4 regions of the Fictibacillus sp. S7 genome follow, and region 1 is predicted to be linked to each of the others. Evidence: riboswitches for the same ligand, from Rfam matches in the RefSeq annotation. Region 1 holds a riboswitch; each other region holds the start of a gene.

Region 1 (7,906 bases):
GCTGCTTCCTGTACCGCCGGAAACAGGCTGACATAAAAATGATCCTGAAGCAGATTAATGCTTTCTATCACACTCTCATTTCCAATCGCAAAACCGACTCTCCAGCCTGCCATATTATACGTTTTACTCAATGTATAAATCTCAATTCCCTGTTCTTTGGCACCATGCGTCTGCAAATAACTGACGGGCTTTTCTCCATCAAACCCAATGGCTCCGTAGGCAAAGTCATGAACGACCAGAATATCATGCTTTTTGGCAAAGTCCACGGTTTCCTTGAAAAATTGCGGAGTGGCAACACCTGCTGTTGGATTGTTTGGATAGTTGAGGAACATTAATTTGGCACGGTCGGCCGTTTCTTTATCAATTTCGTTATAGTCGACAAGAAAGTCATTTTCCTCTTTCAGCGCCATCATGCTCATTTCTGCTTCCGCCATGGCGACGCCTGACCAATAATCCGGATAACCCGGATCCGGAACTAAAGCAGTATCTCCTTTGTTCAGAAAACACTGTGCAACTTCTACGAGACCAGCTTTTCCGCCAAACAGCACAGCCACTTCTTTTTTGGGATCAACCTCTACCCCAAACTCATTTTTATAGTAAACAGCTACCGCTTCTTTCAAAAAATCATATCCCCGAAAAGGAGAATATTTGTGGTACTGAGGATTAACCGCTGCCTCTTGCAAGGCAGCAACAATATGAGGAGGTGTCGGCTGGTCAGGGTTTCCCTGTCCGAGATTAATCACATCATGCCCCTGTGCGGCAACCGCACTCACTTTTCCCACAAGCTTGGCAAAAAATTGTTCAGGCAGGCGTTTTAACGCATCTGCTTGCTGGAAACGTTTCACATTCACACATCCTGTCATTCGTAATTTTCTTGAAATTCTAATCCAATATGTTATACGCTTATTGAAAATCTGTCAAAACGTTTTAATGGGGGATACGCATGAAACTGAATGTAGCACTGATCCAAATGGACATCCAGCTCGGATTGCCGGAAGAGAATATTAAGAAAGCCGTACAAAGAATTGAAGAAGCCTCAAAACAAAACGCAGATATCGTCGTACTGCCGGAACTCTGGACGACCGGCTATGATTTGGAGCGTCTTGTTGAAATTGGAGACGCCAACGGGGATAATCTGAAAAAGCTGATGAGCGGTTTAGCACGGCAGCACCGCATCAATATCGTTGCCGGCTCTGTTGCCAATAAAACAGACAATGGCATTTTTAACACACTTTACGCCTTTAATCGCGAGGGTGAGCAGATTGGAGAGTACAGCAAACTGCATTTGATTCGCCTTATGCAGGAAGAGAAGTTCATTGCCCCCGGTTCCACCAAGGGGAATTTTATGCTGGAGAACATTCCGGCTGCAGGAGTCATCTGTTATGACATCCGTTTTCCGGAATGGATCCGCGCCCATGTTCTCGATGGTGCCTCCCTTCTGTTCGTGCCGGCCGAATGGCCTGCCCAAAGGCTCTCTCACTGGCGAAATCTCTTAATTACGAGAGCCATTGAAAACCAATGCTTTGTGATCGCATGCAACAGAATCGGCCGGGATAACAATAACGCCTTTGCCGGCCACTCGATCATCATCGATCCGTGGGGAGACGTCATCGCTGAAGCAGATGGTGAAAATGAAACCATTTTATTTGCCGAGATCGAGACGGATCTCGTTGATGAAGTCAGAAGCAGAATCCCCATTTTTGAGGACCGCAGACCCGAACACTATTAATCTTCTTGAAAATTGCAATTGACAGCTTCCTTTGAAAGCTGTATGATAGCCATTGTAAATTATTATTGCATTCTGTGTTTTCTAACAACTTAATGATGAATGTCTCTTATCAAGAGCAGGTGGAGGGAATTTGGCCCGATGAAACCCAGCAACCGACCGTAATACCATTGTGAAATGGGGCGTCTTTATTTGAAGCCTGGACTTCCAGTATGGCACGGTGCTAATTCCAGCAAAGCTTAAGCTTTGCAAGATAAGAGGCGTGGAAACTATACATCCAGGCCTCTTTTCTTCAAGAAAAGAGGCCTTTTTTACATTTATCCTTCGGAGGTAAACCCTATGGCAACGTCAACAAAACAAGCCTACACACCGCTCAATGAGCAAACCGTGATCGAACTATCCCAAAAACTCGGCCTGTTCAGTGATTACAGATCCATTGAGGTCAATGAGATCGGTGACGGCAATTTGAATCTTGTATTCCGGCTGGTCGAACCGTCTACCCAAAAATCGGTTATTATCAAGCAGGCGCTCCCTTATGCCAAAGTCGTTGGAGAGAGCTGGCCGCTTACCCTGGACAGGGCACGTATTGAAAGTGATTCACTGAAAAAATTTGCTGAGTTCGCGTCTGAACATGTTCCCCAAGTCCTTTATACCAACAACGACCTGGCCGTTACTGTCATGGAGGATCTGTCCTCTCATGTGATTCTGCGCAAAGGCTTGATTGATGGAGTAACCTACCCGAACCTGGCTCAACATATTGGAACTTTCATTGCGAAAAACCTGTTCTACACCAGTGATTTTTATTTACATCCGTTTGAGAAAAAAAGATTGGTCCAGCAGTTTACCAATCCTGAGCTATGCAAAATAACCGAAGATCTCGTGTTTACCGATCCATTTTATAATATTGAAACCAATGATTATCCTGCAGAACTGCAGGATGCCGTTTCAGAACTCTGGAATGATTCGGGCCTAAGAAACAAAGCGGCCCGGCTCAAACTTAAATTTTTGACACATGCCGAAGCATTGCTTCATGGAGATCTGCATTCAGGGAGTATTTTTGTAACAGAGGAATCCACCAAAATTATCGACTCTGAATTTGCCTACTACGGTCCACAAGGATTTGATATCGCTCACTTTTTTGCGAATATCGCAATGAACCATATCGCTCAGCGGGCTCATATCAAAGACGGAGAAAAACGGGCCGAATACCAGCTGTACCTTTCCGGCTTAATCAGAGACACATGGATTACCTTTACGGATACATACAAAGAACTCTGGAGAAACGAGGGTGTGGAGCTGGCAACCAAACTCCCGGGTTTTGAAGATGAAGTCCTGGAGAGCATATTTACAGATATGGTCGGTTTCGCGGGCTGTGAAGTCATCCGCCGGACCATTGGCCTGGCTCATGTTGCAGACCTGGATTCCATTGCTGATTTCGATGAACAAATCATCCTTAAAAAGAAGGCTCTTAAACTCGGTCGGGATTGGATCAAGAACAAACAACGAATAAAAAATATTGAAGAATTTATTACCAGCATCAGGAGTGTTTAATTTATATGAGTACAACAGAAACGCAAATTTCATCTTTACGCTATAAAGGGGATCACCTGCTTCTTTTGGATCAGCAGCAGCTGCCCCATCATACGGTTTATATTAATGTCACCACCATTGAACAGGTTTGGGACTGCATCAAAAAATTGAACGTGAGAGGTGCTCCGGCCATTGGAATTGCTGCCGCCTTTGGAATCGTTCTTTGGGCAAAAAGCCACACCTCCCTTTCTTTCGTTGAATTTAAAGAACAGTTGAACCGTCAAACCGCTTTTCTTTCGACATCCAGACCTACGGCTGTCAATTTATTTTGGGCACTTGACCGCATTACAGCTTCGGTTGCCAATGTCCGCGAGACGAAAGAGGCAGTTGAACGCATTGAACAGGAAGCCCTTCTGATTCAGAAGGAAGATGAGGAGATTTGCCGCAAAATCGGCGAGAACGGATTAACCCTGCTAAGCGACGGCGACCGCCTCATGACCCACTGCAACGCAGGCGGGATTGCAACGGCAAAATATGGTACGGCGCTCGCTCCTCTTTATTTGGCAAAAGAAAAGGGATGGAATCTCTCGGTATACGCCAATGAAACACGCCCCGTTTTCCAGGGAGCCCGATTAACCGCGTGGGAATTAAAACAGGCCGGAGTTGACGTTACGCTGATTACGGATAACATGGCTGCTCATACATTAAAAACAAAACAGGTCAGTGCTGTAATCGTTGGATGTGACCGGGTTGCTGCCAATGGAGATACAGCCAATAAAATCGGGACGTTCGGACTTGCACTCCAGGCAAAGGCGCTTGGCATTCCTTTTTATGTTGCCTCTCCCCTTTCAACGATCGACCTGCACACCCCGACTGGCGATGACATTCCGATTGAAGAACGTCCTGCAGAGGAAATCACCCATGTACAAGGTGTGCCTATTGCACCTAAAGGGGTAAAAGTTTTCAATCCAGCTTTTGATGTAACGCCTCACGAGTACATCACAGCCATTATTACGGAAAAAGGCATTGCCCGCGGGAATTATAAGAAAGCACTGGCGAAATTAAAAAAATAACCACATACAAAAAAGCTCGTACTCCTTCATGACAGTTCCTGGGGGTACGAACTTTTTCTTTTTTTTTAAAAATGCATTGGCAAAACTGAATATCCGTAATAAAAGACAAGGGCCAATGCCAAAATGAGCGTAATCCAGCGGGACTTTTTATCCTCATTTCGTTTTGCACCCAGCAGCATCACTTCAAACAAGCCGATAACTGCCAGACCCAGGATCCCTTTAATAATGAGCGGTCCCATATTTACCGCACCTGCCTGGATCCACTGATAGATAAGCATCCCACCAGAAAAGATGGTAGTTATGTACAGAAGACGGAGAATCATATGCAAAATGCGGGAAATTTTTTTATTTTTTCTTTTGTATAGGGTATAAGTCAGAAAAAATAAAACAAGCGCAGCCGCCCATGAAAAAACGTGGAAGTGTAACATATTTATTTCCTCCTGTGTATAATCCTTCACTTTACTATACCATGAAGCGTGCCGGCGCGCTTCACGAGCGGAAGTAAGGCTAGGAAGAAAGCCTTTTCATTGCTATAATGTAAAAGAATTCACAATACTAAGATTGGAGTGAGAGATATGATTAAAACAGAAAACATCATCTCCAAAACAGAACAATACGGGGCGAAGAATTATCACCCACTTCCAATTGTCATCTCCAAAGGCGAAGGCGTATGGGTTTATGATCCGGAAGGCAACAAATATATGGATATGCTGAGCGCATATTCAGCCGTGAACCAGGGGCACCGGCATCCGAAGATCATTCAGGCGTTAAAGGACCAGGCAGACCGCATCACCCTGACTTCACGTGCTTTTCATAATGACCAGCTTGGAAACTTTTATGAAAAAGTAACGAAACTCACAGGCAAAAATATGGTATTGCCGATGAACACAGGGGCAGAAGCAGTTGAAACCGCAATTAAAACGGTCCGCCGTTGGGCGTATGACGTGAAAGGTGTTCAAGCCAATCAGGCGGAAGTCATTGCTTGCGAAGGAAACTTCCACGGACGTACAATGACGGCCGTTTCCATGTCTTCTGATGAAGAGTACAAACGAGGATTTGGTCCGATGCTGCCAGGAATCAAGTTGATTCCTTACGGTGACCTCGAAGCGTTGAAGCAAGCCATCACACCGAATACGGCTGCTTTTATTTTGGAACCCATTCAGGGAGAAGCCGGCATTGTCATTCCTCCTGAAGGCTTCCTGAAACAAGCTCGTGAGCTTTGCCGGGAAAACAATGTCCTTTTTGTCGCGGATGAAATTCAATCTGGTTTGGGACGATCCGGAAAGCTGTTTGCCTGCGACTGGGAAGATGTTGTTCCTGACGTGTACATTCTCGGAAAAGCATTGGGCGGCGGGGTAATGCCAATTTCCTGCGTAGCTGCTGACAACGATATTCTTGGGGTGTTCAATCCAGGAAGCCATGGCTCCACATTTGGAGGCAACCCACTGGCTTCAGCGGTATCCATTGCCTCACTGGAGGTTATAGAAGAAGAAAACCTGGTGAGCCGTTCCCTTGAGCTCGGCGAGCACTTTTTGAATGAGTTAACGTCTATTAAGAATCCGAAGATTACCGAAGTACGTGGCCGAGGGTTATTTATTGGCGTGGAGCTGAGCGAGGCGGCCCGTCCATATTGTGAGAAGCTGAAAGAAGAAGGTCTTCTTTGCAAAGAAACCCATGAAAATGTCATCCGGTTTGCACCTCCTCTCATTATTTCTGAAGAGGACCTCAACTGGGCGATCGAACGTATCAAAAAAGTCTTGTCGGTATAAGTGTTATAGCAAACAGAAACAGGCTGGAAGTCATCCAGCCTGTTTTTTGTGGTTTAATCGGTGGGGAGTGAGTTGTCTGATTATTCAGTTATGTCCAATTATTTCTTTCCCCCCAATATCTTCACTTTTAGCTTAATAAATTTGAAACCTGCTGAATTCTCCATAAAAAGCTTCAGCTCTGCATCAAATTCGCAGTGCTGAAGCTCTTTTATTCTATAATGCCTTAACCATGCCGCCATCAATCAAAAAGGATTGTCCGGTGATGTACGTATTGGCCTCTGAACCCAAATAAACGATGGTCCTCGCAAATTCTTCCGGCGTTCCATACCGGCCAAGCGGAATGTTTTTCACCATTTCTTCCTTTACCTGTTCTTTGCTTATGGAACGCTGCTCGGCGATTTTACCATCCAGTTCCTGCAGACGGTCGGTTCCGATTCGTCCCGGCCCGATTGTATTGATCAGGATGCCGTCTTTACCCAGCTCCTGTGACAGGCTTTTGGATAACCCGCTGATCGCCGTTCTGAAGGTGTTGGATAGCGTCAATCCATCAATTGGCTGCTTGATGGATGAGGAAGCGATGTTGATGATACGGCCACTTCCATTTTTTCTCATGTGCGGCAGAACTTCACGCACCGTTCGGATGAGGCTTAACAAGGTGAGCTGAAAAGCGGATTCCCATTCCTCGTCATTAAAGGAATCGAAGTTGCCCGCAGGCGGACCTCCGGCATTATTCACCAATACATCAATGGTGCCAAACGCCTCCGCAGCCGCACTGACCAGACTGGTGATCTCCTCTTTTTTGGTGATATCACACCTCTTATATTCAACCCTGCTGCCTGTTTTTTCACTGATTTCCTCTGCTGTGGCCTTTAATGCTGCTTCATCACGACTTGTGATCATGACGTTTGCCCCTTCTTCTGCAAATCTCATGGCCGTTGCCTTCCCAAGCCCTTTGCTGGAAGCAAGAACCACTACCGCTTTATCTTTTAGCCCCAAATCCATCTCATTTTTCCCCCTTTGAATTTATATTTGCCAAAATCAGATGACGATGCTGACATATTTGGTTTCCAGATAGGCCTCCATGCCCTCTGTTCCACCTTCTCTTCCAATACCGCTTTCTTTCAGACCGCCGAATGGAGCCTGGGCAGCAGACGGAACACCGTCATTCCAGCCGATGACTCCGTAGTTCAATCCTTCCACCAAGTGTGTGCCTCGTGACATGCTTTCAGTATAAATATAAGCAGCGAGGCCGAACGGACTGCTGTTGGCAAGCTTGATGCCTTCTTCATCTGATGTAATTTTTTGCACCGGAATCACCGGTCCGAAGGTTTCCTCGTTCATGATGAGCATGTCATGATTCACATCTTTTAAAACGGTCGGTTCAAAGAAACACGCATTTCCTTCATCCTGCCCTTTGCCGCCAAGCAAGCATTCTGCCCCTTTTTCAACGGCATTGTCGACATGCTTTTTAATTTTTTCATAGCCGTCCCGATTGATAATAGGGCCGATATCAGTGCCCTCTTCCAATCCATTGCCGACCTTTAACCTGCTAGTTTCTTCAACCAGCTTTTTCGTAAACTCATCATATATTTTTTCGTGAACATACACACGGTTAATACAGATGCACGTTTGACCCGCATTTCGGAATTTGGAGGCAATGATCCCTTGCACCGTTTTCTCAAGATCGGCATCCTCAAGAACAATCGAAGGTGCATGTCCGCCAAGTTCCATGGACACGTTCTTAACCGTTTTCGCGCTTTGCTCAATGAGCATTTTTCCTACTTCTGTAGATCCGGTAAAGGTAATTT
Region 2 (7,906 bases), 1.2 Mb from region 1:
TTCTTTGCCGTTAACAATTTTATTGCCATTAAGCTTATTAAACAGCTACGCCAGGGTGGCCTCCGGGTGCCGGAGGATATGGCGGTCGTCTGCTTTGATGACCTTGAACTGTTTATAGAACTGGATCCGTTTTTAACGGTATCCTCGCAGCCCGCCTATGACTTCGGTTACATAGGCACGCAACTGGTCATTGAACGGGTAGAAGGAAATAGTCCGACAGGTTACCGATCTATTAATTTAAAGCCGGAATTGGTAATCAGAAAATCATCAGGAACTTCTATTAAAGAATAGAGGTTCTTTTTTTGTGCATCTTTAAAAATAGTTTGACAATTCTAAATACTTTTGTTATTAATTATGTTACCGGTAACATTAAAATGAACAATCAAGGGGGGAATGCACATGATTGATAGCCATCAGCACTTTTGGAAGCTGGAGAGAGGCGATTACGGATGGTTTACCGAGGACATGGAGGTTCTCTATCAGGATTACCTGCCTGAAGACTTGGTTCCTATGCTGCGGCAATTCAATATTTCCGGAACAATCGTGGTCCAAGCCGCACCTACATACGAAGAAACCTTATTTCTCTTATCACTATATGAACGTTATGACTGGATCAAAGGGGTGGTCGGCTGGCTCGATCTTTCTTCACCTTCTTTTCAGGAGCAATTAGAAGAACTATTAACGAACCCGGGTGTGGTTGGTCTTCGTCCGATGCTGCAGGACATCGAGCAAAGTGATTGGATTCTGCAGGAGCAGGTTGTTGAAAATGTGAAGCTTCTTCATAAAAAAGAACTTCCGCTTGATTTGTTGATTAACAAAAAACATATCCCTTTTGTACTGGAGTTATTGAAAGCGCTTCCTGGGTTAAGAGCAATCGTTGATCATATGGCCAAGCCGAATATCGCAGAGGGAGAGCTGTCTGGCTGGAAGGAAGAGATGAAAGCCCTCGCCGAGTACCCGAATGTATGGTGCAAGGTCTCCGGATTCATGACAGAGGCGGTTCCGTACGAGTGGGAAACAGAAGATTTCAACCCTTACATCCAGCATGTCACAAACGTATTTGGACCGTCACGACTGCTGTTTGGCTCTGACTGGCCTGTCTGCTTATCGGCGGGAACCTATGGGGATGCCATTGACATTATTAATAAAAATCTTCCTGATTCACTTACATCAGAAGAGAGAGAAAATATCTTCACGGAGAATGCCAAGAAATTTTACCGATTAAATACCAAGACAAAGGAGAGTACAAGATGAGTAAATTCACAAACCGTACCGCACTTGTAACAGGGGGAAGCCAGGGAATTGGATCAGCTATCGTGAAACGATTGGCGGAAGAAGGAGCTAATGTTGCGATCAACTATTTTTCCTCAAGTGACCTTGAAAAAGCCGTTGACCTAAAGAAATACGTTGAAGAACAATTTGGGGTCCGTGCACTGACAGTTCAGGGGAACGTCGGCATCAAGCAGGATGTTGATCAAATGATCAGTGAAGTGGAACAGGAATTGGGGCTAGTGGATATCTTGGTCAACAACGCCGGAATCGCCCCGTTTGAACCGTTTTTAAGTCTTTCGGAAGAAATGTGGGACCGAACGTACCAGACGAATGTGAAATCGATCTTCCTAACATCGCAGCGAGTGGCGAAATCGATGATCGGAAGAAAATACGGAAAGATTGTAAATATCGCTTCGACAGCCAGTGTGATGGTCACCAGCCCGGTGGTGCCGCACTATATCTCGTCCAAAGCAGCGGCCAGCCATCTAACCAAGGCCCTGGCGATTGAACTGGGCAAATACAACATCAACGTTAATGCGGTTGGTCCAAGCACAACCGCCACACAGATGTGCGAGGAATATCTGGCAGACCCGGCAATTCTGGAAAAAGAGATTGAAGCCAACCCAATGAAACGGTTGGGAACAGAGAAGCAAATTGGGGATGCGGTTGTCTTCCTCGCATCAGATGAGGCCATGCAAATCAATGGGCACTTATTGATGGTGGATGGGGGATTAACAGTTAAAGCGGCACAGCCTGAAGATCATATGGATCATGAGCAGGAGGTTACCCTTTGATGAGAAACGAATGGGGTGCGAGCCATGCTTAAAGGCATACCTTCAATTCTGTCTCCTGAGCTGCTCAAGGTACTGATGGAAATGGGGCACGGTGATGAAATTGTCATTGCCGATGGAAATTTTCCAGCGGCAAGTCATGCCCGCCGGCTGGTTCCCGGCTATGGCCATGGCGTCTGTGACTTTTTGCGCGCTATTTTAGATTTATTCCCCCTTGATACCTATGTAGACGCTCCGGTTCTGTTGATGGATCCGGTGGAAGGTGACGACAAGAATCCGCAGATCTGGAAGGAATTCGAACGAGCCGTTCAAGCCACTAACGGGGACAAGGTGTCATTTGAAAAGCTTGAACGCCATCAGTTTTATGAAAGAAGCAAGGAAGCATATGCAGTTTTGGCGACTAGCGAACACGTTCCATATGCCAACATTATATTGAAAAAGGGTGTTTTGGATCAGTAAAATAATCGCTTAAAAAGAAAAACAGGTTCAGTATTTTTATGAGCCTCGGTTGATCTGGAACAAAGCCGCTTGAAAACGGCAAAGGAGATGGGGGTCACCCATACGATCAATCTGAGGGAAGACGATTTGGCTCAGAAGTTGAATGAATTTACCGCCGGTCGAGGTGTAGACCTGGCATTGAAACGGCGGGCAGCCCTAAATCCGTTCAGGGAACGATCGCTTCTGTCCGAAAAGGTGGAAGAGACTGCTGAGGCGTTTGAAAAAGCCATTCATGATAAAACGAATATACTCAAGATTATGATTTATTCGAGTGGAGAGTAATGAGAAAAGGACGCTGTCTGTAAGTGCAGCGCCTTCCTTATTTTTCATGCCCATCTATTTCGGCCGATATAAAAACCTCCAATCCCGAAGAGGGATCGAAGGTTCAATTGAGCTGCCAATTAAAAGTTTTCACTTAGTAGACTGTTTCTGTTGTTTTTTCGTCATTAAAGACGGGTTCTTTTTTTTTAAGACCGAGCGACTCGGCTGTGGACTGATGAATTTTTCTCAGCAGGTCAGGATTTTCCATCAAGGAAAGACCGTAGGACGGAATCATTTCTTTGATTTTCGGCTCCCACTCTTTCATGCGATCAGGGAAGCATTTGCTGATGATTTGAAGCATAACATGAACCGCTGTGGAAGCTCCCGGAGAAGCACCCAGTAATGCTGCGATGGTTCCGTTGGCTCCAGTAACCACTTCTGTACCGAACTGAAGGGTTCCTTTGCCGCCAGCTTCTGTATCTTTGATGACCTGCACACGCTGGCCGGCCACAACTAAATCCCAATCTTCAATTTTCGCGTTCGGGATGAATTCACGAAGCTCTTCCATACGCTGTTCTTTGGATAGCAGTACTTGCTGGATCAGGTATTTGGTCAATGACATTTCTTTTACACCTGCAGCCAGCATCGTTAAGATATTATCGGGTTTAACAGAAGTAATCAAATCGAACATGGAGCCGGTTTTTAAGAACTTTGGTGAGAAGCCGGCAAATGGTCCGAACAGCAGGGACTTTTTGTTATTGATAAATCGTGTATCCAGATGCGGTACGGACATCGGAGGAGCACCCACCTTGGCTTTTCCGTAAACTTTTGCGTGGTGCTGCTCAATGACTTTCGGATTGTTACATACCATGAAAATTCCGCTTACCGGGAATCCGCCAATATGCTTGCCTTCAGGAATACCGGATTTCTGAAGGAGATGAAGGCTTCCGCCGCCACCGCCGATAAAAACGAATTTTGCTTTATGGCGTTCCAAGGTACCGCTGTCATAATTCTTAATTTTCAGTTCCCAGGATCCGTCACTCGTACGCTTTAAATCATTAACACCATGTCCATAGAGAACATCAACATTCTTTGTTTTTAAATGATCAAAAAGGATACGGGTTAACGCACCAAAGTTAACATCCGTTCCGGAGTCAATTTTGGTAGCCGCAATCGGTTCGTCCATTTTACGGCCTTCAAGGATAAGTGGAATCCATTCCAGCAATTTCTCCGTATCTTCGGAAAATTCCATTCCTTGAAACAGTGGATTCTTTGACATCGCTTCAAACCGTTTCTTCAGGAACTTCACATTTTTCTCACCTTGCACTAAACTCATATGAGGCAGCGGCATGATAAATTCCTCAGGTTTTTGGATGAGCTTGCGATTTACCAGATGAGACCAGAACTGCATGGATACCTGAAACTGTTCATTTATGTTTATTGCTTTGCTAATATCAATGGATCCATCAGGCTTTTCAACCGTATAGTTAAGCTCGCACAGTGCCGCGTGTCCTGTTCCCGCATTGTTCCATTCATTGGAACTTTCCTCGCCTGGTTTTCCGAGCTTCTCAAACACTTTAATATTCCATTCCGGTACTAATTCTTTCAAGAGAGTTCCTAATGTCGCACTCATGATTCCGGCGCCAATTAAAATGACGTCTGTGTTAGTTTCTCTGTTGCTCATTTATACCAACCTTTTCGCCTAATATTTGCAGAAAAGTTGCAGTAGTCACACCAAGTCAAGGTGCAATCGAGTCACACACTTTCCTGTCTTAATGAAAACGATATCATCGCGGATTACAATAATTAATGGATTGAACTATCTCTATTATATGACAAATATCAATTATTTGAAAGCTGGTAGAAAGTGAGAAGCGCAAATAATTGCAGAAAAACCGATGATTTTTATCGATTTTTATAGGAAAGTCCGTTTCTATCGTAAAAAAACATTAAAATTTATCCAATTAAAGAGAGTTCCTTATTTTTTAGTAAGCTGGTGGGGTGTTTTATTGGGTGCCTATTTTTTACAATAAAGTTTGAACAGAAAGCATTAATAAGGAATAGCGAGGTATAATGGAAACGAAAACTATGGAGAATATTTATCATGACGCAGCCTGGCTTATAAACCAAATTATCCCAGAATTACGGGGAGACGGTATACATTTATGCTTTATTTTATTATGTTTCAAAAGAAAGCAATAAGCTTATTTATAGCCATAATATACCTAAATTATTTAATGTGGAACAGGACAATTATGATGAAATGTATCATAATCTGTATTTTCTCTTTGGTGATTTAAGATCTGAATTTATAAAGAATCAACAAGAAGTATGGACAAGTCTCACCTTTACAAAATTGACTCATAACCTCTATTTTCCTTTCAAGGATTATGACTACCATGGTTTAACTGGTGTTGAACCGAATGAACATCAAAAAAACTAACCGTTAACTTTTAATTTTCATTTTCATAAATGGTAATAAACTCTATCTTCGTATTTCTTAATGAAAGCGTTTAATCCCGACCATTCCACGCAGAATAGTATTGACAAGGATAAAAAAGAATTTTATGATTAAAAATGTTCTAATAATAATATAATAACTGTTCTTATCAAGAGAGACTGAGGGATTAGGCCCAATGACGTCCGGCAACCTCCATATGGAAAGGTGCCACTTCCTGCAGAATGAACTTCATTCTGAAAGATAAGGTGAGATTGAATGCATAATCAAAAGCCTCTTTCATGATGAAAGGGGCTTTTTTACATTGAAAGAAAAGAGGGGGCAATTTCTTGATCGAAGTCAACAACCTGGTAAAGGTGTATCGTTCAAAGAAGAAAGAAATCGTAGGGGTGAACAACGTTTCCCTTAATGTAAAAGAAGGGGAAATCTACGGCATTATCGGGTATAGCGGTGCTGGTAAAAGCTCACTTATCCGCTGTTTGAATTTGCTTGAAAAGCCAACATCGGGTCAAGTGAAAATTGATGGAGTCGACCTTACGACGCTGAAAGGTGATGGCCTGCGAAAAGCACGTTTAAAAATTGGGATGATCTTTCAGCATTTTCATCTAGTGAGCTCAAAAACGGTTTATGAAAATATTGCGTTTGCACTTAAAGCAGCAGGAAAGACGAAAGCTGAAGCAAATAAGCGTGTCTTGGAGCTTTTGGATCTGGTCGATCTGACTGATAAAAAAGACCAGTATCCGGCACAGTTGAGTGGTGGACAAAAACAAAGAGTAGGGATTGCCAGGGCACTTGCCAACAATCCAAAGGTGCTGTTATGCGATGAGGCGACCTCAGCACTAGATCCGAGTACAACCAAATCCATTCTCAATCTGTTAAAAGATATAAATAAAAAACTTGGACTGACCATCGTTCTGATAACGCATGAGATGGAAGTGGTGAAGGAGATTTGCCATAAAATCGCAGTTATGCAGAACGGGGAAGTGATCGAAGAGGGAGAGGTGTATGAGATTTTTTCCAATCCGAAAAAGCCGCTGACCCGGGATTTCATTAATAGTATCCTTCAGTTCGATCTTCCAGAGCAGCTGATTGAGAAAAGAAAGGGAACCATCATCAAGATCCAGTTTAAAGGTGAAATCGCTGAGGAGTCTGTCGTATCCGAGCTTTTCCAGCGGTATCAGGTGAAAGGAAACATCCTGCACGGCAAAATAGAATACATTCAGGATACACCTCTTGGCATTTTCATTATGGAATTGACAGGAGAAGCGTCCGAAGTAAAAAAGGCAATTGATTACATCACCAGCAAAACGAGAAGCCTGGAGGTGGTCCAGGATGCTGCTTGAATCGCTCGTCCAGCTTATGCCGGATATTAATAAGGCGTTTTTCGAGACTCTCTATATGGTGGGAATTTCGCTGCTTGTAGCAATTGTTCTCGGACTTCCGCTTGGTGTTTTGCTGTTTGTAACGGATAAAGGATTGTTTTTGGAGAATTCGGTGGTGAAAGGTGTTGCCGGATGGATCGTAAACTTGATTCGTTCCATTCCCTACATCATTCTTTTGGTGGCATTGCTTCCTCTAACGAATCTTCTTACCGGCACAACGATTGGTCCTACTGCGGCCTCTGTCTCTTTGTCGGTAGCAGCGATTCCTTTTTTTGCAAGAATGGTAGAAACGTCAATGAGAGAGATTGATAAGGGTGTCATAGAATCGGCTATTGCGGTGGGAGCCACTTCATGGATGATCATTAAGGATGTTCTTCTTCCGGAAGCCAAGCCTGGACTTGTTCAAGGGCTCACAATTACAACCATTAGTTTGGTCGGCTATTCTGCAATGGCCGGAATTGTTGGGGGCGGAGGTATTGGGGATCTGGCCATTCGATTTGGATACTATCGTTACGATAACACCGTTATGATTACCACAGTGGTGGTTTTGATTCTCCTTGTGCAGGTTATTCAGCTTGCGGGAGACTCTATCTCTAAAAAAGTAGATAAAAGATAATAATTAATAGGAGAGAGAAACTATGAAAAAGTATTTGTCTGCACTTATTTTACTGCTTGTGGTTGGCCTTTTGTCAGCTTGTGGATCTTCATCGAGTGGATCATCAGGCTCTGGTGATAAAAAGAATATTGCCATTGGCGCCACAGCCGGTCCATACAGCGACATGGTAACAAAAGCGATCAAGCCACAACTTGAGAAAAAGGGGTACAAAGTCAAAGTCGTAGAGTTTAGTGATTATGTACAGCCTAACCTGTCCTTATCCAAAGGATCCATTGATGCCAACTTGTTTCAACATAAGATCTATATGGAAAATTTCGCAAAAGAGAAGAACCTAAAACTGTCTGAGCTAATCAGTGTGCCAACCGCTCCAATGGGAGTATACTCTGAGAAATTTAAAAAAATAGAAGACATTAAGAATGGAAGCACCATTGCCATTGCCAATGATCCAGTAAACCTGGCAAGAACGCTGTTAATGTTCCAGGATGCCGGGCTTATTACCATCAAAAAAGATGTTAATCCATTAACGGCTTCTGAAAAAGATATACAAGACAACCCAAAGAAACTTCAGTTTAAGCCTTTGGAGGCTGCCCAATTGCCACGTGCAGTCGGAAGTGCGGATGTTTCCGCT
Region 3 (7,906 bases), 3.2 Mb from region 1:
GCACCTTTTACTACATCCTTAGTTTCCCACTTCCACATAACAGCATCCCCTTCTCGAAATAATTATCCTTTGATAGAATAGAATGAAAAGCTAAAAACAGTTTAAAAACCCGATTTTATTTGAAAACAGGATGTGATACGTTTGATTTACCCTTACAATGGAAAAAATCCAGTCATTGCAAAAAGCGCCTATATTGCAGATTATGTAACCATTACCGGCGATGTGACCATCGGAGAAAACAGTTCCATCTGGTTTAACACTGTCATACGCGGAGATGTTTCCCCCACGATTATCGGCAATGGCGTAAATGTTCAGGATAACTCGGTTCTTCACCAAAGCCCCAACCGCCCCCTGATCCTTGAAGATGGAGTGACGGTTGGACACAGTGTTATTTTACATAGCAGTCTCATCCGGAAAAATGCGCTGATCGGAATGGGCTCACTGGTCCTTGATGGTGCTGAAATTGGCGAAGGCGCATTTATCGGAGCCGGCAGCCTCGTTCCCCCAGGAAAAAAGATACCGCCAAATTCCCTGGCGTTTGGCCGTCCAGCCAAAGTGATTCGGGAATTAAATGCTGACGACATCGCCGATATGAACCGCATTCGCCGTGAATATCAGGAAAAAGGGCAGTATTACAAGTCGCTTTCCGAATCCGATTGACGATCGCCGTTAAACTCGATTAAGTTGCCGTCCGGATCACATACATATACCTGGTGCCATGGAGTCTTATTCTCGGGTTTATTATGATATGGCACCTTGAAGTGATCCAGTTTTTTCAATAACCCCGGAATATCGGTCACCCGTATGGCAAAATGGCCATCCCTGCTATCCAGGTCATCCGTTCCTCTTAATGCTTTTCCCTGCGGGTTTACGATCAAATGAAGCTGAGTTGCGCCAAAATTGTACCATACGCCCGGAAAACCAAACTGCGGGCGCTCTTTGTCTGCTTTGAACCCCAATATGCCTTCATAAAAATACAACGCTTTCTTCAAATCAGTTACCACTAGTGAAACGTGATGGATTCCTTCGTACATGGCTTCCCCTTCCATTCATCCCAAAATTTTTTCCGTACATATTGCATGTTCTGGATAAATCATACCACAAGATGATTTCCTATTTAAATGGATAAACCCCAGAAGCCGCGTTTACCTTAAAGTCATATTTCCTACTCTTGTTCAATAAAGTAGTAAGAGCCCTTTTTTTGGAGGTGAAATTATTGAAACCGATAAAATCCTATACCCCTTACCACAGTCCGTTTGACCCTTGTCCTCCCATCGGCAAAAAGTACTACCGCACTCCACCGCAACTGTATATGACGTTCCAGCCGCCGAACCTGCCGCAGTTTTCCCCAAGGGAAGCATTACAGAAAGGAACCCTTTGGCCGGCGTTCTACGATTATTATGAAAACCCTTATGATCGGAGGAGTTAATGCATATGGAAAATAGCCTTCCTGCCGACTATTACAGACTCCTGGAAGAATTGCAGGCTGTGGATTTTGTTCTGGTAGAATTAACGCTGTACCTTGATACCCATCCAAATGACACCGCAAGCATTAATCAGTTTAATCATTATGCACGGGAGCGAAAAAAACTGAAAAAAGCCATTGAATCCCAATATGGTCCCATGCAGCAGTACGGAAACAGCTATTCAGGTACACCATGGGACTGGAACAAAGGGCCTTGGCCGTGGCAAGTGTAAATGTAATTTTATTGGAGGGTGACCATGTGGATTTATGAAAAAAAACTTCAGTACCCGGTTAGAGTCAGCACCTGTAATCCGAGACTCGCTAAATTTTTGATTGAACAATACGGCGGAGCCGATGGAGAGCTTGCGGCGGCTCTGCGTTACTTGAATCAGCGGTACAGCATTCCCGATAAGGTCATCGGGCTGTTGACCGATATAGGCACAGAAGAATTTGCTCACCTTGAAATGATTGCCACAATGGTTGTAAAACTTACCAAAGACGCCACGCCTCAACAGATGCGTGACGCCGGACTGGATGCCCATTATGCGAACCATGACAGTGCTCTTTTTTATCATAATGCAGCAGGTGTTCCATGGACCGCCTCTTACATTCAGGCCAAAGGAGATCCGATTGCAGACCTTTATGAAGACATAGCAGCTGAAGAAAAGGCACGCGCCACCTATCAGTGGCTGATTGACATGTCGGACGATCCGGATCTCAATGACGGTCTCCGTTTCTTGAGGGAACGTGAAATTATCCATTCCATGAGGTTCCGGGAGGCTGTGGAAATTCTGAAAGAAGAACGCGACCGAAAAACCGTTTTTTGACAGTCTTTCTTAAAACCGCTGATTCATCAGTGGTTTTTTATTTTTACAAACTCTTCATACTTCCTTAAAATCGGGACAAACATCCACTTGTATGCTTAAGGAGAAATCAGCATTAAGACAGGAGGATGTTTATGGCGAGAGTGACCGGGTGGATTTATGAAAAAGAATGCAGGTTATTCAAATGGGTAAACAGCAGGCTGCAGCATCGTTTGTTGGACAAGTACTTTAACGCCATTACCCACTTTGGAGGTGCAACTGCCACGATCATTACCACTCTTCTCGTACTGCTCTTTGCACCTGATAATGCAAGAATATTTGCTGCCGCAGGTTTCCTGTCTCTCGTACTCAGCCATATCCCTGTGGCCATCTCCAAGAAATGCTATCCCCGCAAGCGCCCATACCTCATGATACCGGGTACAAAAACCTTCAGTCATCCGCTGAAAGACCATTCCTTTCCGTCCGGGCATACAACAGCGGTCTTCTCCGTCATTATCCCGTTGTCCCTGATCCACCCCGGTCTGCTCTGGATTCTTGTTCCGCTGGGCTTCTCTGTCGGAATCTCCCGGATGTACCTTGGCTTGCATTATCCCACAGATGTCCTCGCAGGCATGATGCTGGGAATCAGTTCAGGAATCTTTTCCGTTTTCTTGGTTAATTCTTATCTCGTTACCAACCATTTATAATGTTCAGGAGGGGTTACATGAAAAAAGCGCTACAGGAACACGATTTGATGATTGTAAAAGAAATAAATCCCACTTTCCAGTCAGGATTCAATCTGCCAACAATCCTCAAATTTCCTGTATTCATAAAATCCCTGGAGCATAAGCCTCCTGATCTGCCGCTCAAAAAATAAAGCCGGCCCTTCCAGTGGGAATCCCAATGGAAGACCGGCTTTTTTATTATGCGTTTGCTTGTTCTTTAAGTGCTTCTGCTTTATCTGTTTTTTCCCAAGGAAGCTCAACGTCTGTACGGCCGAAATGTCCATAAGCAGCTGTCTGCTTGTAAATCGGACGGCGAAGATCGAGCATTTTGATGATTCCTGCCGGGCGAAGGTCAAAGTTCTTGCGCACAAGATCAACCAATACCTCTTCAGAAACTTTTCCTGTTTCAAACGTGTTTACAGCAATGGATACAGGCTGAGCTACACCAATAGCGTAGGCAAGCTGAACTTCAACTTTGTCAGCAAGACCGGATGCAACAATGTTTTTCGCAACATAACGTGCTGCATATGCTGCAGAACGGTCTACTTTGGTCGCGTCTTTCCCGGAGAATGCTCCGCCACCGTGACGGGCATATCCGCCATACGTATCAACAATAATCTTACGGCCAGTCAAACCGGCGTCCCCTTGTGGTCCGCCAATTACAAAACGGCCTGTCGGGTTGATGAAGTACTTTGTATTTTCGTCAATCAATTCTGCAGGTACAACAGGCTTGATTACTTGTTCTTTAATATCCGCCTGAATTTGTTCAAGTGAAATTTCAGGGTGATGCTGAGTTGAAATGACAATCGTATCAATACGAACCGGCTTGTCATCCTCATCATATTCAACCGTTACTTGAGTTTTACCATCTGGACGAAGGTAAGGCACTTCTTCCGTTTTGCGCACTTCAGCCAGTCGGCGGGACAAGCGATGTGCCAATGAAATCGGAAGCGGCATGAGTTCAGGTGTTTCGTTGTTGGCATAGCCAAACATAAGACCCTGGTCACCAGCACCGATTGCTTCAATTTCTTCATCCGTCATCGAACCTTCACGAGCTTCAAGCGCCTGGTCAACCCCCATCGCGATATCAGCAGACTGCTCATCGATGGATGTCAGAACCGCACACGTTTCGGAGTCAAAACCATATTTCGCGCGGTCGTAACCGATTTCTTTGATGGTTTCCCGAACCACTTTCGGAATATCAACATATGTGGATGTAGTAATTTCCCCTGCAACCAGCACAAGTCCGGTTGTTACGGAAGTTTCACAAGCTACACGGGCATTTGGATCGTTAGCCAGGATTTCATCCAGGATCGCATCGGAAATTTGGTCACAAATTTTGTCCGGATGCCCTTCTGTAACTGATTCAGATGTAAAAAGACGACGACTTTTAGACAATTGAGATCCTCCTTCTCTATTTAACGCATAGAGCAATATTTTTATAAGATACGGTACTCATTCCTATATGGATACTTTGTTTTTGTAAAATATTCAGGTTCAAACCATTTTGAGACATAAAAAAAGCCTTTCCCTAAATCATCATACACGAGGGAAAAGGTCTTATATCTACGCCTTCACCTCTTATTTTCAAGGCTTGTTCACCTTGCAGGTTAGCACCTTTTCACTTCATTTTTTGGCACGAAGTGTCGGTTGCTGGGTTTCATAGGGCCTGTCCCTCCACCTACTCGGAATAAGAGTAGCCGTTCCCGAAATATAATAGCGCAGTTCGACAAACCTGTCAACTTGAAATGGCATCCCTCCCTCATCCAGATAGAAATTTTCAGCGTCACTATGTCTGATAATAATGTTTGCCAGTGCTGATCAGAGGATAATGCCTGATTTTCGAACCAAATCGTAAAATGTTAAATAAAATAGTATACATTATTTATTTTAATGTGCTATACTAATTTCAAATTTAGTCATGTTGACGGTGATTAATATATTCTTTAAAAGGACGGTTTTGCGAACATGAATACGGTTGATTCAACGACGACTTTAGATGATATTCTAAACAGCGCAGCTACTCATGAAAATCTCCCAGTACCTATGCTTGTTGAAAAAGCACTGCTCCGCAACGAAGCGATTTTATCTTCGACAGGTGCTCTCAGAGCCACAACTGGAAAATACACTGGACGCTCTCCAGAAGACAAGTTTTTCGTGGACGAAGCCAGTTCAAGCGGAAAAATAGACTGGGGCAAAATCAATAAGCCTTTTAATGAAGAAAAGTTTGATAAGCTTTACAAAAAAGTACTTCATTACTTAGGCCAGCAAGAAGAACTTTTTGTGTTTAAAGGCTTTGCTGGCGCTGATCATGCTTATCGCCTACCCATTCAGGTCGTGAACGAATTCGCCTGGCATAATCTGTTCGCCCGGCAAATGTTTATCCGCCCTACAGCTCAAGAGCTAAAGGGACTGGATGCGGAATTTACCGTGGTCTCCGCTCCCGGGTTCCAGGCTGATCCTGAGGTAGACGGCACAAATTCAGAAACTTTCATTATTATATCATTTGAGAGAAGGATTGTTTTGATCGGCGGCACAGAATATGCCGGTGAAATCAAAAAATCGATCTTTTCAGTTATGAACTATATCCTTCCCGAAAAAGGGATACTTTCCATGCACTGCTCGGCAAATGTCGGACAGGAAGGCGATGTCGCCCTTTTCTTCGGCTTATCCGGAACCGGTAAAACGACTCTTTCCGCTGATCCTCACCGCTCGCTGATCGGAGATGATGAACACGGCTGGGCCAATACAGGCGTCTTTAATATCGAAGGCGGATGCTATGCCAAAACCATCAACCTCTCTCAGGAAAAAGAGCCGCAAATCTGGGATGCTATCCGATTTGGAAGCGTTCTCGAAAACGTCGTCCTGGATGATTTGACACGTGAAGGAAACTATGATGACGGCTCATTGACCGAAAATACAAGAGCAGCTTATCCGATTCAGGCGATTCCAAACATCATACAGCCAAGTGTTGCCGGACACCCGAACACCATCATATTTCTGACAGCTGATGCATTCGGAGTATTGCCTCCGATCAGCAAACTGACGAAGGAACAGGCAATGTACCACTTCCTGTCCGGGTACACAAGTAAGCTTGCTGGCACAGAGCGTGGAATTACGTCTCCTCAGGCCACCTTCTCCACTTGCTTTGGTGCTCCATTCCTGCCGCTTGAGGCAACGGTTTATGCAGAAATGCTCGGCGAAAAAATCGATCACCATGAAGTAGAAGTTTACCTTGTGAACACCGGCTGGTCCGGAGGGGCATACGGCGCAGGTAAGCGCATGAACCTTTCCTATACAAGAGCCATGGTCCAGGCAGCGCTTCAGGGTGAGTTAAAATCTGTGGAAACAGTAACCGACCCGATCTTTGGATTAAACATCCCGATTCACTGCCCAGGTGTTCCTGATCAGGTGCTCCAGCCAAAGAAAACATGGAGCACCCCGGAAGAATATGACCTGAAAGCCAAAGAGCTTGCTGCTCAGTTCAATGATAATTTTTCAAAGTTCAATAATGTTCCTGCTGAAATTAAAGGTGCAGGCCCGCTCGTCTAATAAGAATATATCCAATTGTACCGCTTCCTTTAAGGGAGCGGTTTTTATTTTCCAAAAAAATGTTGCAAACGACACCTTTGTCGCTTATATATCGAAAACCGGTATGAGCAAGCAGCCGGAATTTTTTCATCCTTGATTCATAAAGGTATCGAAAACGGTGAATTTGATCCTGTTGTATCCATCGATGACATGAGCCGGTTCATGATTAGCTTTCTGGACGGGATTGCGATTTCTGCGATTACTCTGACTCACGGATTTATGCAAACAGGCAAGCAGATCGACCTTTTTGAAAATAGCATGAAATCCATGCTGAACGTAAAAGAGCCGGATTTGTCACAACGGTGACAGCTCCGGCTTTTCTTTATTTCGGGTTTTCATCCACTCACAAAATGCAAAGGTAATCTTCCTGTTTTCCTGGGGCGGGAAGTGGTGGGTATACTGGGGATAAAACCAGGTTTCCACCATTCCCTTCGGATCCAGGCATTCTTTTAACACTAACGAATGTGTAATGCTGACATTCTCATCCTTGCAGCCATGTATCAAAAGAAGCGGGACAGTAAGTCCTTCACAATAATGAACAGGCGATCTTGTCCTGTAGCCTTCCGGAACTTTCGATGGTGTTCCCCCGATGACACGCTTCATCATTTTTCTCAAATCTACCCGCTCTTCATAGGTCAGGGCCATGTCTGAAACCCCTCCCCAAATGACTACAGAACGTGCTTCTGGATACTTCAGTGCCGTAAAGAAGGCCATCGGCCCGCCACGGGAGAATCCAAAAATATGAAGCTGATCATGATCAACGATGGATAAAGAACGAAGAACTTCAAAGGCATGGAACGCATCCTGCCGGTCTTCTCCGCAAAAGTCTTCTCTGCCCTCTCCCCCTTCATTTCCACGATAAAAAGGAGCTATCACAACAAATCCCTGGGAAGCAAGCTGAATAATCCGCGGAACCCGTACCATTCCCACTTTTTTTATGCCGCCCCGCAAATACAAAAATCCAGGCAGCATGTCTTTCCCGCTGTTCTTGGGAATGGCCAGAAGCCCTTTTACGGTCAACCCTTCACTCTTATAAGAGATTCTGAATAACGTAATCTGTGGATGTGGAGAAGGATACCGTTGGGCATGAGTGATCAGGCTGCTGTCCAGCACATAAATTCCCCCTTTTCTTATTTAGGCCAACACACAATTTTACCATTCACATATAAAGTATTACATGAAACTTTATCCTTCATTCGAATATAAAGGAGGCTAACGATTTGAAACGTATAAAAGCCCAGCTTATGCTTTTCTTTTCACTGATCTTGACGGCATGCCTGCTGTTGTCGGCATGTTCTTCCGATACCTCGGAAAAACAAAAG
Region 4 (7,906 bases), 650 kb from region 1:
TTTAAATGTATGCAAACTCACCGATTAATGCACCAATTAACGCTCCGTTAAACGTACCTGTGTCAACGGCTTCTTATGGGTATGGTTATGGCGGCGGATGCGGCGGTTACGGCGGTTACGGTTATGGCGGCGGAAGAGGATTTGCGATCATCATCGTATTGTTCATCCTCTTGATCATCATCGGCTGTTCATGCTGGTCCGGTCACGGCCACGGCGGCTGTGAAAGCAGCAGCAGCTGCTAATCGTTCAAGCAGCAAAAAAGATCCAGGCGGTTGTCCGCCTGGATCTTTTTATTTTTTTATAATAGAACTTCCTCAGCAACCTCGCTTGCAGCCGAGAGTCTCACAGGATAAATGCTGGTGAAATGCAATGTGCTTACAGGCAAATCTCCAGCGTACAGGAACGCGATGAGAGAGGAATCCGGCAGGGAAACCGTATCAAGTACTGCTCCTTGAAGCTGCAGTGCAGAAATTGTATCTCCCGAAATGTGTTCTTTTTCACCAAACAAAAGATAGGTTGTTCCCTCTTTGGACTGTTTCTTATGAACGACTTCAGATACGGCCGGTTTGTCCTGATAAACGCTGCCCGTCTCATACAGGGATAAAAAATCTTCCACGATGGCACTTGCTGTTGCTTCAGCCCCTGCACCTGGTCCCTGTAAGGTTAAACAGCCAAGAAGATCCGTCTGAATACGGACCGCATTGTCCACTCCTTCCACTCCATAAAGCGGATGTTCACTGTCTACCAACACCGGTTTCACCTTCAGCTCGAGACTGTCATCCAGGAGCACCAGATGTTTTAGGCGCAGTCCAAGCTGTTCTGCGAGCTGTATTTCCTCAAGACGCACATTTCCAATTCCCTTTACCTCGGCTTCCTCCCATAACGGCTGTTCACCATAAATCCACTTACTCAGCACCATGGCTTTATAAAAAGCATCCAGCCCTTCAATATCATTCGTCGGGTCAGGTTCTGCATATCCCTTTTGCTGGGCGAGTTCCAGAGCTTCCGGGAACGTAGATCCAGTTGTTCTCATGTGCGAGAGAATAAAATTGGACGTTCCATTCAATATTCCCTCCACGTGCTGTACTTTATTGATTCGCAAAAGCTCCCTCAGTGTCCTTAACACCGGGATGCCGCCGCCTACACTTGCTTCATATACAAAGCGTGCTCCTCTTGCTTTCGCAAGGCTTGTTAGCTCTTCTCCATGACGGGCAATCAGGTCTTTGTTGGCGGAAATTACATGGCACCCTGCTTCCAGTGACCGGGTAATGTACGTTTTGGCCGGTTCAATTCCCCCGATGGCTTCAATGACCACATCTGGCGCCTCTTTACCCAGAATTTTTTCAAACTCTGAGTATAATGGCGCTTTCTGAAAGTCGGACCTCGGTTTTGCCGGATTTTTAATCAATATTCCTGACAGACGGATCTTTTTTCCCAGCAACTGTTCAATCTCAGGTTTTCTTTTTAACAATGAGGAATATACCCCGGTTCCCACAGTTCCCAGTCCCAGCAATGCAATTTTAATTTCACTCAATGATATCTCTCCCTTTGTTTGATTGGATAAGCTTACCTCTCGAGAATAGCTCCGAAATGAAAAAAGCCCCCTTCCTAAGAAGAGGGCGTCACGGCCTCCTCTTATCATCCAGGATTTCTCCTGCAGGTAGTAGCACCTTTTCAGGCAATATGCCTGTAGGTTGCCGGGCTTCATAGGGCCTTTCCCTCCGCCGCTCTGGATAAGAGTACATATGAGATTGAAACATGTTATGTAGCAAATGACTTTTTTAGTACTAAAAAACTCCCTTATCGATGATAAGAGAGTTACATTCCGGTTTCATCTCTTATCGCTCAAAGTTGTACCTTTGAAGGACTTGGCACCTTTTCAGACAATCTGCCTGAAGGTTGCCGGGTTTCATCGGGCCTTTCCCTCCACCGCTCTGGATAAGCTTTTTTAAATTAGTCTTACTTTATCATGGAGGAAGAAGAGCGTCAACCGCTCCTGGACCTATTTTTCCGTTCAAGATAAAACATGATCAGCAGTGAAGGCACCAGAGCCATGATGAAGGATTTGGTGATTACCGTTCCACTGAAACTTTCACTCGCAGCGATATGAAAAGCAAAATCTGTAAAAGTGATGGCCAAAGCCATTAAAGGGTCCCAGGAATTTTCAGGCGCATAAGGCTACACTAATTTTCCTGCACAAATCTCACGTATTCCTTCAAGGGCATCCTGCTGATCCTGTCCTTGCGCTGTTATACAGCACAAGCCAGCCATGCCTGAGAGTTTACTCATGCTTAACATGCTTTTGGCATTCATCTGGCAGTTATCGAATTCGAAATAGATTTGACACTCTTCAAATTCGTTCGCTTTATGAACAAGCTTTGATATTGTTCTGGAATTCATTTTTTCCTGCAAAAAGCAGTATGTCTTCATACCTTTCCACTCCTATTCCTTTTCCCTGCCATTTTAACCCGCAATGATTAAGCACATATTAAGGCAGTTTAACTTTTTTTCATACCAATGAAGATATGCACGCCTGACCATCAATATGTGGAAAATTGGCAGTTTAGGAAAAAGGGAGGAGCATCAGAAGGGTTAAAATTGTTTTTCAAAAATATGTATTTTCCCCCCCTCGTTTTCTTTAATTTCGATTTCTCTGAAGCCCATTCCGCTCCAAAAGCTCAACGCAGGAGCATTACCCGTTAAGATTCCGAGCCGCAATACGTGGAGCTTCGTCTTTCTTAACTCATTTTCGCATTCCGTATAAAGCTTTTTTGCCAATCCCTGGTTTTGACAGGATTTGGCAACCATCAGGAAACCCAGCCACGGCTTGCCATCCTTCGGGTCCACTTTGCCTTTCCCGTAAAACAGCTCATTATAAAATGGATTGGAGTTCATAATCTCTAGTTCATCCATCACTTTCTCCAGCCCGCTCTGTTCCCATATCAGCATTCCCGCACCCCCTATTCTTCTTTCTAGCATACAACAAAATCAAAAAAACACGCTCCTGAAATCAGGGCGTGTTCTTCGTTATTGGCTGTCCTTGTTGTTCTTGATTTCGGCGATATCATCCTGATTGGCAATTGGATCAGCAAACGTTCCCTTCGGAATATCCGCCTTTCCTTTTCGCTGCTCCGCGTTTTGCTTGCGGATTTTTTCATTTTTGGCCATGCCGGACACCTCCTTGCCTGGTACTTAACATAACCAAACAAGGCGGAGTCTACTCTGTTATTTTTCCAGATTAATATAGGCTTTTTGGGTATCTATTTTCTTTTTGATCATATCTGTCTCATAAAGCCACTCTGAAACCTTATTCCACGACTTTTGATCCTCATACCCAAAGGGTTTGCTGCCACTGTCCATCAAGGGCAGAAGAATTCGAAGGCTTTTCTTTTCTACCTTTTGATCCAGGGGAAACTCTTTGTTTTCATGCTGAAATAAAATATTCAACGCGTTCTCCGGATGCTCTTGTACATCCTTTTGTCCTTTTGAAAGAGCCCGCCAAAATTTTTGGTAAAGCTTCCTGTTTTTCTTCAATCCATCTTCGCTCGAAACAAGTACCAGCTCATAATAATCAGGCACTCCGTATTTTACTGGATCGATGGATCGGACAGGGTGCCCCTCTTTTTTCAGCAAAATTTGTTCATGGTTGATATAGCCACCGGAGATGCCGTCAACTTTTTTAGAAGCCATCGCCGGAATGATATCCCATCCGATATCCGTCATTTTTACGTTATCCGGATTTCCCCCGTCATGTTTTACCATCGTTTTAACAATAGCTTCATTAATCGGAATAGACGGATAACCTACATTCTTTCCTTCAAGATCTTTAGGTGTGTGAACGCTGCTTTTCTCTGGCACCATCAGATGATTAAGCGGATGCCTCACCATCGCTCCAAGAGAAACCACCGGAATGTTTTCGGCACGTGAAAGCACAACCTGCGGCTGGTAGGTCAATGCAAGGTCCGTACGCCCGGCTGCCACAAGCTTTAACGGATCATTGGTTTCAGCCGGCATTTTCACGTCCACCTCAATGCCTTCCTTTTTAAAATAACCTTTCTCAATGGCATCATAAATTCCGGCATGCACTGCGTTCGGGTACCAGTCGAGCATCACGCTCACTTTCTTCAATCTATCTTTCCCTTCCCCGCTTTTAGTCGCGGAAGAGGAACAGGCACCAAGTGCGAGAAGCAGACACCCTGCAAGCAGCCATTTACTGTGTTTTATCCACTTTTTCATGTTGTACATCCTTTCTGATTTCTTTCCATCTGAACATTCGTTTTTCCGCAAGTGCTGCTGCCCCAAAGAAACACATGCCAAGCAGGGACAAAAGGAAGATGGCGGAAAAGACACCTTCTGCGTTCAGACTGCCTGACATTCTTCTGGAATAGTAGCCGAGCCCTTCACTTGCCCCGAGCCATTCACCGATTGTTGCACCCACGACTGAAAATACAGCAGCAAGTTTGATGCCCGAAAAGAATGAGGGAAGTGCCATGGGCATCTGTACTTTTTTAAAGATCTGCCATCTTCTTGCTCCCATGGAACGCAAAAGATCCACATAATCCCGATCATGATGGTTCAGGCCGTCATAGGTGCTCACCACAATGGGGAAGAAAGCGATCAAAACAGTAACCGCGACTTTGCTCCATATGCTGTAGCCAAACCAAAGGACAAAAATCGGTGACAGCGCGATAATCGGTATGGTCTGGGAAATCAATACCCCGGGATAAATTGTTCGTTGTAACGATTTGAAAAAAAACATGGCAACCGCAAGTGAAACACCAGCCACTGCCGCTATAACGAAGCCAAGGATCGTTTCCTTAAACGTGGCCCATGCATGAAAAAGCAATATGTCCTTGTTCTCAAAAAGAGACAGTAGGATGCCTGACGGTGCCGGCAGAATAAAAGACGGCAGCCTGCCGGTATCCACAAGCCATTCCCATGCACCAAGCAGGAGGATGGCTGCCATCAAAAATAAATAATAATCCTTAAAAAATGCTTTGATACGATTCATGTGTAATTCTGCTCTCCAATGTATTGATCAGCTCTGTTATTTCAGGGGATAGATATGTCTCTCTCGGCCTTTGCAGCTGAACCATGATTTCTTCCGTCTCACCGGATGGGTGGAGAACAATAATCCTGTCACTTAAAAAAACCGATTCGTGGAGGTCATGTGTGACCAGTACGATGGTTTTGTTCAGTTCTCTCCATAGCGCAGCCATCCATTGGTGCATATCCTTTTTGGTCATGGCATCAAGAGCGCCAAATGGTTCGTCCAGAAAAAGCACCTCTTTTCCCGTCAACAATGTGCGCAAAAAAGCGATTCGCTGACGCATTCCCCCGGACAGCTCATGTGGATAGGCTTTCTCAAATGCGGACAGTCCCACCCGTTCCAGGAGAGCTTCCGCCTCTTTTCTCTTTTCCCTTCTTTGCTTTTGAACCTCTGGTGACAGAAGCAGGTTATCCATGACCGTACGCCAGGGAAGAAGAAGGTCCTTTTGAGGCATATAGCCTGATGCCCCCGGGACGGATGGCTCATTTTGAATCAGGATTTCCCCTTCATCCGGCTTCTCCAGACCGCATGCGAGTTTAAGCATTGTACTTTTTCCTGTGCCGCTTTTGCCAATAATGGAGACAAATTCTCCTGCCGCCGCTGAGAGATTTATGTTCTTTAAGATGGGTCTGTACTGCCCGCCTTGTTTCATGCTGTAAGAAACATTTTTCATCATGAATGTCATTCATTCGCTCTCCTTTTGCAGGACTATACCGGCCATTCATGCCCGTAATAAACCATGTCCCAAAACATGAACTCAAATCGTGACGTAGTTAGAAAATGGTTTTGCAAAGCCTCTAGCTCCTGATTGGTTTTTCCTTCCGCCCATTCATCAAGCTTATCCTTCAGCCAACGTGAAAGACTGCCGAAGTCTTCAGAAGCGTACATTTCAATCCAAGGGCCATAAGGATGGCCGGACAGGTTTCCTGCTTCCCTTTTCAACATGGTTCCGATCTCGTGATAGCTCCACATGCATGGCAAAAGGCAAGAGACCAGTTCGGCCAGGCTCCCCTGCTGGGACGTTGCCAGCATATACCTCGTATACGCGAGATTTATAGGCGTCGCCTTTTCGTTCTCCAGTTCCTCCTCACCGATGCCGATTTCTTTGCAATAACTGCGGTGAAGATCCATCTCTGTGTGCAGCGTTTCATGCAGAAGGCCGGAGAACCATTTTATTGTTTCAGTATCTTCTGCTTTTACCGCTCCAAGTGCGAACAGCTTGGCGTAATCCTTCAAAAATACATAATCCTGTTTCATGTAAAACATAAAGCGCTCCATCGGCAGGGAGCCATCCTTAATTCCCTGAACAAAAGGATGGCGGTGGATATGCTCCCATACCTGCAATACCCGGTCATAGAGCTGGCGGGTAAATCGGTCCTGCTGGCTACTCTTAACCATTTAAAGTGCTCCTTTCTGTATTGCACCATTTTTCAATAAACCCGGCGAGAACTTTTGCATGATGGATTAACTGCTGAAGCTCTACTCTCTCATTTAGCGAATGGGCTTCCTCCAGTTTTCCGGGGCCGTAAATCACAGTGGGTATCCCGGCTTGTCCCAGCCAGCCCGCGTCTGTCACTGTCGGTGACATGGAAACGACAGCCTCCTGCTTGGATACCTGGTGATGCTGATTCTTCAGCATGACGAGCCCCGGATGATTTTCATCAATATCAATAGCAGGAAAAATCTCTCCTCTGTCTTCGATCATCGATTTTCCGCCCCAGTCAAAGGAAGGCGGATTTTCTTTGAGCCAAGGATCTCCTTGGGCAACGGCAAGGACATGCTGCTGAATTTCCTCCGCAACCTCTCTATAAGTCTCGTTCGGATGAAAATGGACGGTAATCCAAAGCCTGCACTCATCCGCAATATAGGCCGCATTCCTTCCCCCCTCAATAACCGAAGGATTGATCGTTGTGCTGCCCGGCAAAAAACCAGGATAGACCTTGGTTACGGACCAGTGACGCTCAAGCTCCTGCAGCCCCTGTATGACTTTCATCATCTTTTCAATGGCACTTGCACCAACAATGCCTCCGCCGGCATGAATCAATCGGGAACGGAGGCCATCATGATGAGTGGTTTTGCTTTTTATCGTGATCCAGCCTGTAATCACACCGCCCTGCCCATGGATGGCAAGATCGGATGTATCCGCCACAACGGCAAAATCAGCTTGCATGCCGCGGTCGACGCATGATTTAGTTCCAGCTTCACCGGCTTCTTCTCCTGTTACGGATTGAAAATATAAATCGCCATCCAGCTCGACGCCTAATTCCCGTAACAGCTGCAGCGCAAAAAGTGTGGAGGCCATTCCTCCTTTCATATCAGCTGTGCCTCTTCCATACAAAAAATCTCCATCTTTCCTTAATTCAAACGGCGGATGCTCCCATTCAGCTTCATCTCCTGCCGCTACCACGTCGATATGCCCATTGAGGATAAGACTTTGATACTGTTCACTGTTTCTCCCGGGTTTGGTTCCAGTTACAATCGTGTCACCCGGAAACAGCCCCCACTCTTCTGTCTCAAACCCGAGGTCCCGAAGAAGATATTTGATATAATGCTGGGCTTCCTCAGTATTTCTGGCCGGCGGGCTTTCTGTCCGGAAGGCCACAAGCGACCGAAGAATCTCGATCAAATCCTCTTTTCTTTCATCTGCCAACTTATTAATCTTGTCCTGAATACTGCTCATGCTCACCCTCCTTTATCTGCTGAACCTTTGTTGCTCTTGAAAGCAGTTGCTTTCCGTTTCAGGATGCTCGCTTTGACCGGCGCAAGTGCCTACTTTTGAGCCCCGCGGCGCAAGCTCCCCATTGGCCGGCGTAAAATACCTGCCTTTGTCGGCGTAAAACGCCTACCTTTCCGGCG

What was found. A riboswitch is a leader RNA that binds a small molecule or an ion and turns the genes downstream of it on or off. The one in region 1 is predicted to bind S-adenosylmethionine.
Region 2: it holds a riboswitch for S-adenosylmethionine, as region 1 does, so the genes downstream of both, DMO16_RS13515 (methionine ABC transporter ATP-binding protein) here and mtnK (S-methyl-5-thioribose kinase) in region 1, are expected to answer to the same signal.
Region 3: it holds a riboswitch for S-adenosylmethionine, as region 1 does, so the genes downstream of both, metK (methionine adenosyltransferase) here and mtnK (S-methyl-5-thioribose kinase) in region 1, are expected to answer to the same signal.
Region 4: it holds a riboswitch for S-adenosylmethionine, as region 1 does, so the genes downstream of both, DMO16_RS10820 (homoserine dehydrogenase) here and mtnK (S-methyl-5-thioribose kinase) in region 1, are expected to answer to the same signal.

The regions. Positions count from the first base shown of each region.
Region 1 is NZ_QJKL01000001.1:1,465,288-1,473,193, forward strand. Features, by position in the region: gene DMO16_RS07450 (pyridoxal phosphate-dependent aminotransferase) at 1-845, opposite strand, end outside; gene DMO16_RS07455 (carbon-nitrogen family hydrolase) at 944-1,729, shown strand; SAM riboswitch class I at 1,833-1,986, shown strand; gene mtnK (S-methyl-5-thioribose kinase) at 2,066-3,277, shown strand; gene mtnA (S-methyl-5-thioribose-1-phosphate isomerase) at 3,283-4,329, shown strand; gene DMO16_RS07470 (DUF1516 family protein) at 4,395-4,757, opposite strand; gene DMO16_RS07475 (ornithine--oxo-acid transaminase) at 4,905-6,098, shown strand; gene DMO16_RS07480 (SDR family oxidoreductase) at 6,312-7,100, opposite strand; gene DMO16_RS07485 (NAD-dependent succinate-semialdehyde dehydrogenase) at 7,137-7,906, opposite strand, start outside.
Region 2 is NZ_QJKL01000001.1:2,625,145-2,633,050, reverse strand. Features, by position in the region: gene DMO16_RS13550 (LacI family DNA-binding transcriptional regulator) at 1-291, shown strand, start outside; gene DMO16_RS13545 (amidohydrolase family protein) at 400-1,254, shown strand; gene DMO16_RS13540 (SDR family NAD(P)-dependent oxidoreductase) at 1,251-2,066, shown strand; gene DMO16_RS13535 (RbsD/FucU family protein) at 2,091-2,522, shown strand; gene DMO16_RS13530 (hypothetical protein) at 2,592-2,843, shown strand; gene DMO16_RS13525 (malate:quinone oxidoreductase) at 2,977-4,506, opposite strand; gene DMO16_RS25440 (immunity protein YezG family protein) at 4,984-5,265, shown strand; SAM riboswitch class I at 5,426-5,530, shown strand; gene DMO16_RS13515 (methionine ABC transporter ATP-binding protein) at 5,610-6,623, shown strand; gene DMO16_RS13510 (methionine ABC transporter permease) at 6,613-7,278, shown strand; gene DMO16_RS13505 (MetQ/NlpA family ABC transporter substrate-binding protein) at 7,301-7,906, shown strand, end outside.
Region 3 is NZ_QJKL01000001.1:4,627,002-4,634,907, reverse strand. Features, by position in the region: gene DMO16_RS23550 (alpha/beta hydrolase) at 1-38, opposite strand, end outside; gene DMO16_RS23545 (gamma carbonic anhydrase family protein) at 142-660, shown strand; gene DMO16_RS23540 (VOC family protein) at 633-1,034, opposite strand; gene DMO16_RS23535 (spore coat associated protein CotJA) at 1,217-1,429, shown strand; gene DMO16_RS23530 (spore coat protein CotJB) at 1,435-1,698, shown strand; gene DMO16_RS23525 (manganese catalase family protein) at 1,723-2,292, shown strand; gene DMO16_RS23520 (phosphatase PAP2 family protein) at 2,424-2,975, shown strand; gene DMO16_RS24515 (hypothetical protein) at 2,993-3,145, shown strand; gene metK (methionine adenosyltransferase) at 3,192-4,391, opposite strand; SAM riboswitch class I at 4,572-4,690, opposite strand; gene pckA (phosphoenolpyruvate carboxykinase (ATP)) at 4,962-6,545, shown strand; gene DMO16_RS23505 (hypothetical protein) at 6,636-6,890, shown strand; gene DMO16_RS23500 (alpha/beta hydrolase family protein) at 6,879-7,682, opposite strand; partial or broken gene DMO16_RS23495 (ABC transporter substrate-binding protein) at 7,829-7,906, shown strand, end outside.
Region 4 is NZ_QJKL01000001.1:2,115,288-2,123,193, forward strand. Features, by position in the region: gene yjcZ (sporulation protein YjcZ) at 60-242, shown strand; gene DMO16_RS10820 (homoserine dehydrogenase) at 299-1,534, opposite strand; SAM riboswitch class I at 1,633-1,740, opposite strand; SAM riboswitch class I at 1,836-1,945, opposite strand; gene DMO16_RS10825 (HPr family phosphocarrier protein) at 2,179-2,430, opposite strand; gene DMO16_RS10830 (GNAT family N-acetyltransferase) at 2,593-2,949, opposite strand; gene DMO16_RS24280 (hypothetical protein) at 3,028-3,168, opposite strand; gene DMO16_RS10835 (ABC transporter substrate-binding protein) at 3,226-4,236, opposite strand; gene DMO16_RS10840 (ABC transporter permease) at 4,211-5,011, opposite strand; gene DMO16_RS10845 (ABC transporter ATP-binding protein) at 4,986-5,735, opposite strand; gene tenA (thiaminase II) at 5,759-6,448, opposite strand; gene DMO16_RS10855 (acetylornithine deacetylase) at 6,441-7,730, opposite strand.